Regions from separate parts of the Salinibacterium sp. SWN139 genome, predicted to be linked through region 2. Evidence: riboswitches for the same ligand, from Rfam matches in the RefSeq annotation. Region 2 holds a riboswitch; each other region holds the start of a gene.

Region 1 (2,263 bases), 650 kb from region 2:
GAAGGAGAGCCGAATTGCGGATGCCGTGGGGCGCGGCAAGTACGGCAAGCATGCGCTTGTGGTCGGTCATCCATTCGTCGATGTCTGGCAGGCAGTGAAGCCGCAAAGCCTCGGAATTGCTGCCTGGCCTACGGTGCCGCGCACGATCGAGTGGAAGCACGGCATCTGTGAAACATTCGGCTGGCCGCATGAAGACCAAGCCGATATCGCCCGCGCGTGGCAGTTCATTCTGTCGAAGGTCACCAACTTCGGTGACCTTGAGCCAGCGCTCTTGGGGCGCGTTGAGCACCTCATCGACTTTGTCACGGTCGATCAGGATGCCTAGCGCCGAGCGCGCTTAGTCGAGTTGCGGCGCGACCTCGCGAGCGAGGAAGTCGAGCTGGTCGAGATCGTGGAAGTCCATGATCTGGAAGTACACGCGAGTGAATCCGAGGGCCTGCAGCTCTGAAATCTTGTCGACGACCTCGCTGGCAGTTCCCGCGAAGCCGCCAAGACGCAGGTCGGCGGGAGTTGAGTTGGCTGCGGTAGCACGCGCTTCGATCTGAGCTTCGGTGGCGCCGACAGCAGTCGTGCCAGCAATGGAAAGTACGAGGGTGGCGGGGTCGCGGTCGAAGTGCTCGCACGTGGCACGCACGCGGTTGATGCGCTCCTTCAGCGGTGCGATGGTTGCGAAGCCCGCGTTGTATTCGGCGGCGAACTGAGCGGTGAGCGCCGGCGTACGGCTTGGACCGCTGCCGCCGATGATGATCGGTAACGGGTTCTGCACGGGCTTCGGCAGCGCGGGAGATTGGCTCAGCTGGTAGTGCTTGCCCTCATACGAGAAGGTCTTTCCCAGCTCCGTTGCCCAGATGCCGGTGATCACGTCGAGCTGCTCCTCGAGCATCCCGAATCGCTTCGCAGGAAAAGGGATGCCGTACGCAGCATGTTCACGTTCGAACCAGCCGGTGCCGAGCCCGAGCTCCACGCGACCGCCCGACATGTCGTCGACTTGAGCTACCTGAATGGCCAAAATTCCCGGATGCCGGAAGGTCGCCGAGGAGACGAGGGTCCCGAGTCGAATGGTCGAAGTCTCGCGCGCAAGCCCGGCCAGCGTCGTCCACGAATCAGTGGGGCCGGGCAGTCCGCCGTTGCGGTCATCCATCGTCACATAGTGGTCGGAGCGGAAATACCCGTTGAAGCCGAGCTTCTCTGCCGCTTGCGCCAGCACGAGCTGATCGGTGTAGCTGGCGCCGTTCTGAGGTTCGGTGAAGATGCGGAAGTCCATACCCCGAGCCTATTGATGATTAGACTGGGTGGCGAACACGGGAGTCCGGTGAGCCGGGCTGAGAGGGAGCTTCTCCAAGCTTCGACCGTCGAACCTGATCTGGATCATGCCAGCGCAGGGAGCAGACACTCTTGAAACCCGTGCCATTCACTAGTGAAAGGCACGAAAGTGACCACAACAGCACCATCCTCTTCCACGGCCGCACCGCTACGTTCACGTTTTCAGTGGCGGGTGATCGACATCGTCGTCGCGAGCGTTATCGGCGTCGCGAGCGGTTTGATCTTCGTTGTCTGGAACGTGGCCTCCACTCCAGCCTTGGCTCCGTTCGCAGCGCTCCTGCCTGGCCTGCAAGCCGTCGGTGGCGGGTTCTGGCTGTTCGCCGGTGTGCTTACGGCGCTCGTCATCCGCAAGCCTGGTGCTGCCATTTATGGTGAGATGGTCGCGGCGTCCGTCTCAGCGCTTATCGGTAACCAGTGGGGTGTACTCACCCTCGTGAGCGGGTTCACTCAGGGCCTGGGCGCCGAGATCGTGTTCGCGGCCTTCCTCTACGCCAATTGGCGCGCCAGCGGTGCGATTCTTGCGGGCGCCGGTGCCGGCCTCGCGATGGCGATTACTGACCTACTGCTCTGGTACCCCGGCTCCGCGCTTCCCTTCATCGTGATCTACACGATTGCCGCCATCGTCGGCGGAATGCTCATTGCCGGCCTCCTCTCGTGGCTCGCGACGCGCGGTATTGCCGCAACGGGAGCGCTCAACCGCTTCGGCGCTGGCCGCGAGATTGCGAAGCGAGTCTGACCCCCACCACGCCTGCTGGTGTCACTGTCGACGGATGGGGGTGGCGCCATTCCAGCAGGCTCGCCTGGGCGGTGCGTGGTCTCGACCTGCGCATTGACCCCGGCGAACGTGTATTGCTCCTCGGCGAATCCGGGGCGGGAAAGTCGACGTTTCTGCATGCCCTCGCCGGAGTAGTTGGCGACGACGAAGGCGAAACAGAGGGTT
Region 2 (2,263 bases):
CGAAGGGGCTCAAGAACCCCATGACGAGGCTGCCGGGCAGTACGAGCAGTCCGCTCTGGATGGGTTCGAGTCCGAGAACGTTTTGCGTGAACATGGGCAGCAGGATGATGGTGCCAAACAGGGCAGCCATCATGACCATCATGAGGCCGATTGCGACGGCAAAGCCGGGGGCGGCGAAAGTGCGGAGGTCGAGAAGGGCGCTGTCTGTTTTCTGCAGTTTTAGTTGGCGGATGATGAACAGCACGAGGCTGATGGCGCCGGCGCTGATGGGGATGGCTGGGGCGATGAGAACAGAGTCTCCGGCGGCTGATTCTCCGAGGCTGGAGAGCCCGTAGATCAGGCCGGAGAAGGCGATGGCCGAGAGGATGACCGACAGCATGTCAATCGATACCTTGCGGGGGTCGGTGACGTTCTTTACCTTCGTGATGCCGAGCAGGAGAGCGGTGACAGAGATGGGGATCATGACGATGAAGACCCAGCGCCAGTCGAAGACGGCCAAGACGAGGCCAGCAACGGTTGGTCCGACGGCAGGGGCCATCGACATGACGATGGAAACGTTGCCCATGGTCTTGCCACGAGTTGCGGCAGGAACCAGAGTCATCACGGTTGTCATCAGCAGGGGGAGCATCATGGCGGTACCGGAGGCTTGAATCACCCGTCCCACAATCAGCACGGCAAAGGTGGGCGCCATAGCCCCCAGCAGAGTTCCGATGGTGAAGAGAGACATTGCGGTGATGAAGATGCCACGCGTCGTGAAGCGTTGGATGAGGAATCCGGTAATCGGAATCACCACGGCCATCGTGAGCATGAACGACGTCGACAACCGCTGAGCGGTGCTCGGTTCGATGTTGAGGTCTTCCATGATGCGGGGGATTGCCACGACGAGCGAGGTTTCGTTGAGGAACACCACGAAGGTGGCAGCGAGCATCAGGCCGATGACCAAACGGTTGCGGCCGCTGTTGTCGACCGGGCTGGCTGGCCCGTCATCGTAGGGGTCATAAAGAGGGATGCTGCCGGTGATCGGCGCCGTGCTGGTCATAGAAATCCTGTCGTGTGTGAAGCGGTAGGACGAAGCAGCAGCCGGGATTGAAAAGGGTGCACAGATCTTGCGTCATCTTTATTGTCGCTTGGTGCAACGACATCCGGCACTGAAATAGTCCACATTGCCTTTCGCCTGAGGCGAACACGACACCGTGCCAAGCCGCTATCGTGGAGGCACAACTTGTGACACGGGGTGCCCTGCGGGGCTGAGAACACACCCGTCGAACCTGATCTAGTTAGAACTAGCGAAGGGATGTCGTGCATGTCGCGTACGCCACCAAACTTTTTGACCGCCACTCAAGACGCGCTCGAGGCGGTGAGATCGACGTCGCCGCTCGTGCAGTGCATCACCAATAGCGTGGTGGTGGGCTTCACCGCCAACGCTCTGCTCGCCGTGGGCGCGGCACCGGCCATGGTGGATATCCCAGAGGAAGCGGGCATGTTCGCTGGGGTGGCATCCGGAGTGCTGATCAACCTGGGGACCTGTCGCGAGGAGCAGCGCGCTGCAGCCCTTGAAGCTGCGACGGCCGCCAACGCTGCCGGAACGCCGTGGGTGCTCGACCCGGTCGCTATCGGGGCTCTGCCAGTGCGCACACCGCTCGCGTATCGCCTGCGTGACCTCGGGCCCTCCATCGTGCGGGGCAACGCCTCAGAGATTCTGGCGCTCGCCGAGCTCGGTGAAGGCGGCCGTGGTGTCGACAGCACGAGCAGTGTGGATGCCGCACTCACCGCCGCGCAGATGCTCGCGCGGGTGACCGGCGGCGCTGTCGCGGTATCGGGAGCGACTGACCTCGTGACCGATGGCGTGAGCGTTGTGCGACTGACGAACGGGCATCCGGTGCTGACCAAGGTCACCGGTGGTGGCTGTGCACTCGGAGCGATCATGGCGGCGTTTGCGGCGGTGACTCCGGATGCGTTGACCGCGGCAGTAGCGGCGACGAGCGTGTACACGGTAGCGGCCGATCTCGCGGCGGAACGTTCGGCACTGCCGGGGAGTTTCGCGGTAGCGCTGTTGGATGCCCTGAGTGAAGTATCAGTAGACGACATTGCAGAACGGGCGGTGATCGCGTGAGCGGCGTGCGCGAGAACGAGAGAGCGGTAGGCAACGGTTTTCGCGAGAGCTTCGACCTCTCGACCTATCTCGTGACGGACTCGGCCCAGGCCCGCGCTGCCGGCCATGACTTGGTCGATCTTGTCTATGAGGCCGTCGCCGGGGGAGTGA
Region 3 (2,263 bases), on a different contig from region 2:
GCCACCCACTCGTCAAGGAGGAGGCACGCACCCGCGCCAAAGAAAATCTCGCTCAGCAACGCTGGCTCGCTCTCCGCCAAACCGCCAGCCAAGTCGCGCGCCGCAATCTGTTCATGAACCGCATCGGCTTCCACATGCTCATCGAAGTACTCGGTGACATCGTCTCCGTAACCGAGGCGGCGGAAGCCACGCGCATACAGCTTGTTGGGGATCGATGACGTCATTTCGAATGCCGCCAGGTGACCGACGATGGCCCCGCGAAGTCGGCGATGGAGCCCAAACATCGACATCATGTTGAACGACGCCAGCGTGATTGCTGGCGCGTAGTTGAGGTACGCGCCATACCGCGAATCGAGCCCCACACCGCGCATGGTGCGAGCATAAATTTCGGAGTGCATCCGATCTCGGCGCCCGGCGCCATACTCATCGGACTGAATCTCGACCAGCGCCGCCTTGGCCCGACCGCGAAGGCGCGGAATTGCCCAGGAGTGCGGGTCAGCTTCCTTCAACGTATAGATCGAGCGCTGCACCAAGTACTCGTGGGCTTGATCCGCCGTGAGTTTCTTTGCCACATAGCGAGAGAGACTCGGGCCGGAGTCTGCGCTGGTGAACTCAAAAAGGGCGGCAGCGACATCCTCGTCCGCAGCGTTCGGCAACTCCGGAATGGTCACCACCGCACGGAGCTGCGCCTCGAACGCCTGCTCAAGATCGAGGCGCGCCGCGATAGTGCCCAGATCCCACTCCCAGCGATCGCCATTTTCCACCACGGCCCCGTAGTAGAGGCCATAGAGCAGGAACAGCGACAATTGCACGTCTTCATCGCGAATGAAATCCCGGCCGCTTTCGACAGCGGACGCTACAGCTTCAGGCAATCCCACAATCTCTTGCGGTTTGCTCTGCTGTGAAAAGGCGTCAAGCAGCAGCTCGCTAATCGGGCCACGGGCCTCGATCTCTTCATTGCACCATTTGTCGTACTCTGCCGAATTTCCGGGAAGAGAGTTCTCGCTTGTGGCCATAATGACCTCTCCTTTTCATCTGAAAGTGGGGATTGAATCGTTGTACGATCTCCGCCGATCGTTCAGCTTTACTCATGGAATCTTTGACGGTCGGGCTGGAAGATTGCTGCGCGATTCTTGGGACTTTGCCGGTTTTTTGACCGCAGCGGAGTGTTAGGTTGGTGGCGTCCCCACGGGAGCCCTAATGCAGGGGCTGAGAGGGAGCTGACGCAGCTTCGACCGTCGAACCTACCGGGTAATGCCGGCGAAGGAAGTACGGCTCATGCGCCCCACACATTCGATCTCCGCTGTTCCGTCTGCCTCCCCTGCGGCTCCGTTAGCTACACGTCGCGCTGTGCGCGGCGGGATCTTCGGCAACTATGTCGACCAGTTCGACATCTTCTTGCCGGTCATTGCGCTGGCTCCCGCATCCGCTCAGTTGTTTGGCTCGGACAATCTGGTCGAAAACGCCGGCCTGATCTTTGTCGCAACCCTGCTTGGCCGACCGATCGGGGCGGCGATTTTCGGGTCCGTTTCCGACCGAATCGGGCGAACGGCAACCACGAAGGTCGCTCTACTCGGTGTCGCGCTCACGACACTGCTGATCGCGTTCGTGCCCGACCACACCGTGCTCGGCGGCGGCACGTTGGCGGCAATTCTGCTGCTGCGGTTTATCGGCGGCATCTTCCTTGGCGGCGAATACACCTCCGCCATCCCCCTCGCGATGGAATGGTCGCGGCCCGAACGGCGCGGCCTCGTCAGCGGCCTCATCATGTGGATGTCACCCTGGGCCAACGCCTCGATCGCGGGCATGGTGTTTGTGCTGCAGAGCGTGCTCGACGCCGCCGCTTATAACCAGTGGGGTTGGCGAACGCTCTTCGTGCTTGGATCACTGCTCGCGTTCACGATGCTGTTCTACTACCGTGCGCGCGTCGAAGAGTCGCCGCAATGGAAGCGACCGGTGCAGCGCGCGAACCCGCTGAAAGAGATTCTGGTGGGTCGCCACCGTCGTGCGCTTTGGCAGGTGTTCATCATGATGAGCGGGCTCTGGTTGCTCACGAATATGGCGATTCCGGTGCTGGCTGGGCAGCTTGGCTCCGGCGCGGGGGCGCTGGGTGCGACGGGGACATTGGATGGTCGAACCCTGTCGTTCACGATGATGATCGGCACCGCGGCATCCGCTCTCACGATGGCAGCCTGCGGTCACCTCTCGACGTTCACGGGGCGGCGACGCTTCTTTATCGGCTTCGGGATGCTGACGGCGGCTG

The links. A riboswitch is a leader RNA that binds a small molecule or an ion and turns the genes downstream of it on or off. The one in region 2 is predicted to bind thiamine pyrophosphate.
Region 1: linked by a shared signal. The riboswitch ahead of I6E74_RS06560 (ECF transporter S component) and the one ahead of thiM (hydroxyethylthiazole kinase) in region 2 are both predicted to bind thiamine pyrophosphate.
Region 3: linked by a shared signal. The riboswitch ahead of I6E74_RS10800 (MFS transporter) and the one ahead of thiM (hydroxyethylthiazole kinase) in region 2 are both predicted to bind thiamine pyrophosphate.

The regions. Positions count from the first base shown of each region.
Region 1 is NZ_JADYWV010000002.1:292,971-295,233, forward strand. It holds gene I6E74_RS06550 (DUF3097 domain-containing protein) at 1-325, shown strand, start outside; gene I6E74_RS06555 (LLM class F420-dependent oxidoreductase) at 338-1,264, opposite strand; TPP riboswitch at 1,291-1,399, shown strand; gene I6E74_RS06560 (ECF transporter S component) at 1,433-2,059, shown strand; gene I6E74_RS06565 (ABC transporter ATP-binding protein) at 2,131-2,263, shown strand, end outside.
Region 2 is NZ_JADYWV010000002.1:938,096-940,358, reverse strand. It holds gene I6E74_RS09685 (MDR family MFS transporter) at 1-1,039, opposite strand, end outside; TPP riboswitch at 1,221-1,312, shown strand; gene thiM (hydroxyethylthiazole kinase) at 1,304-2,113, shown strand; gene thiE (thiamine phosphate synthase) at 2,110-2,263, shown strand, end outside.
Region 3 is NZ_JADYWV010000003.1:176,470-178,732, forward strand. It holds gene I6E74_RS10795 (iron-containing redox enzyme family protein) at 1-1,016, opposite strand, end outside; TPP riboswitch at 1,179-1,288, shown strand; gene I6E74_RS10800 (MFS transporter) at 1,279-2,263, shown strand, end outside.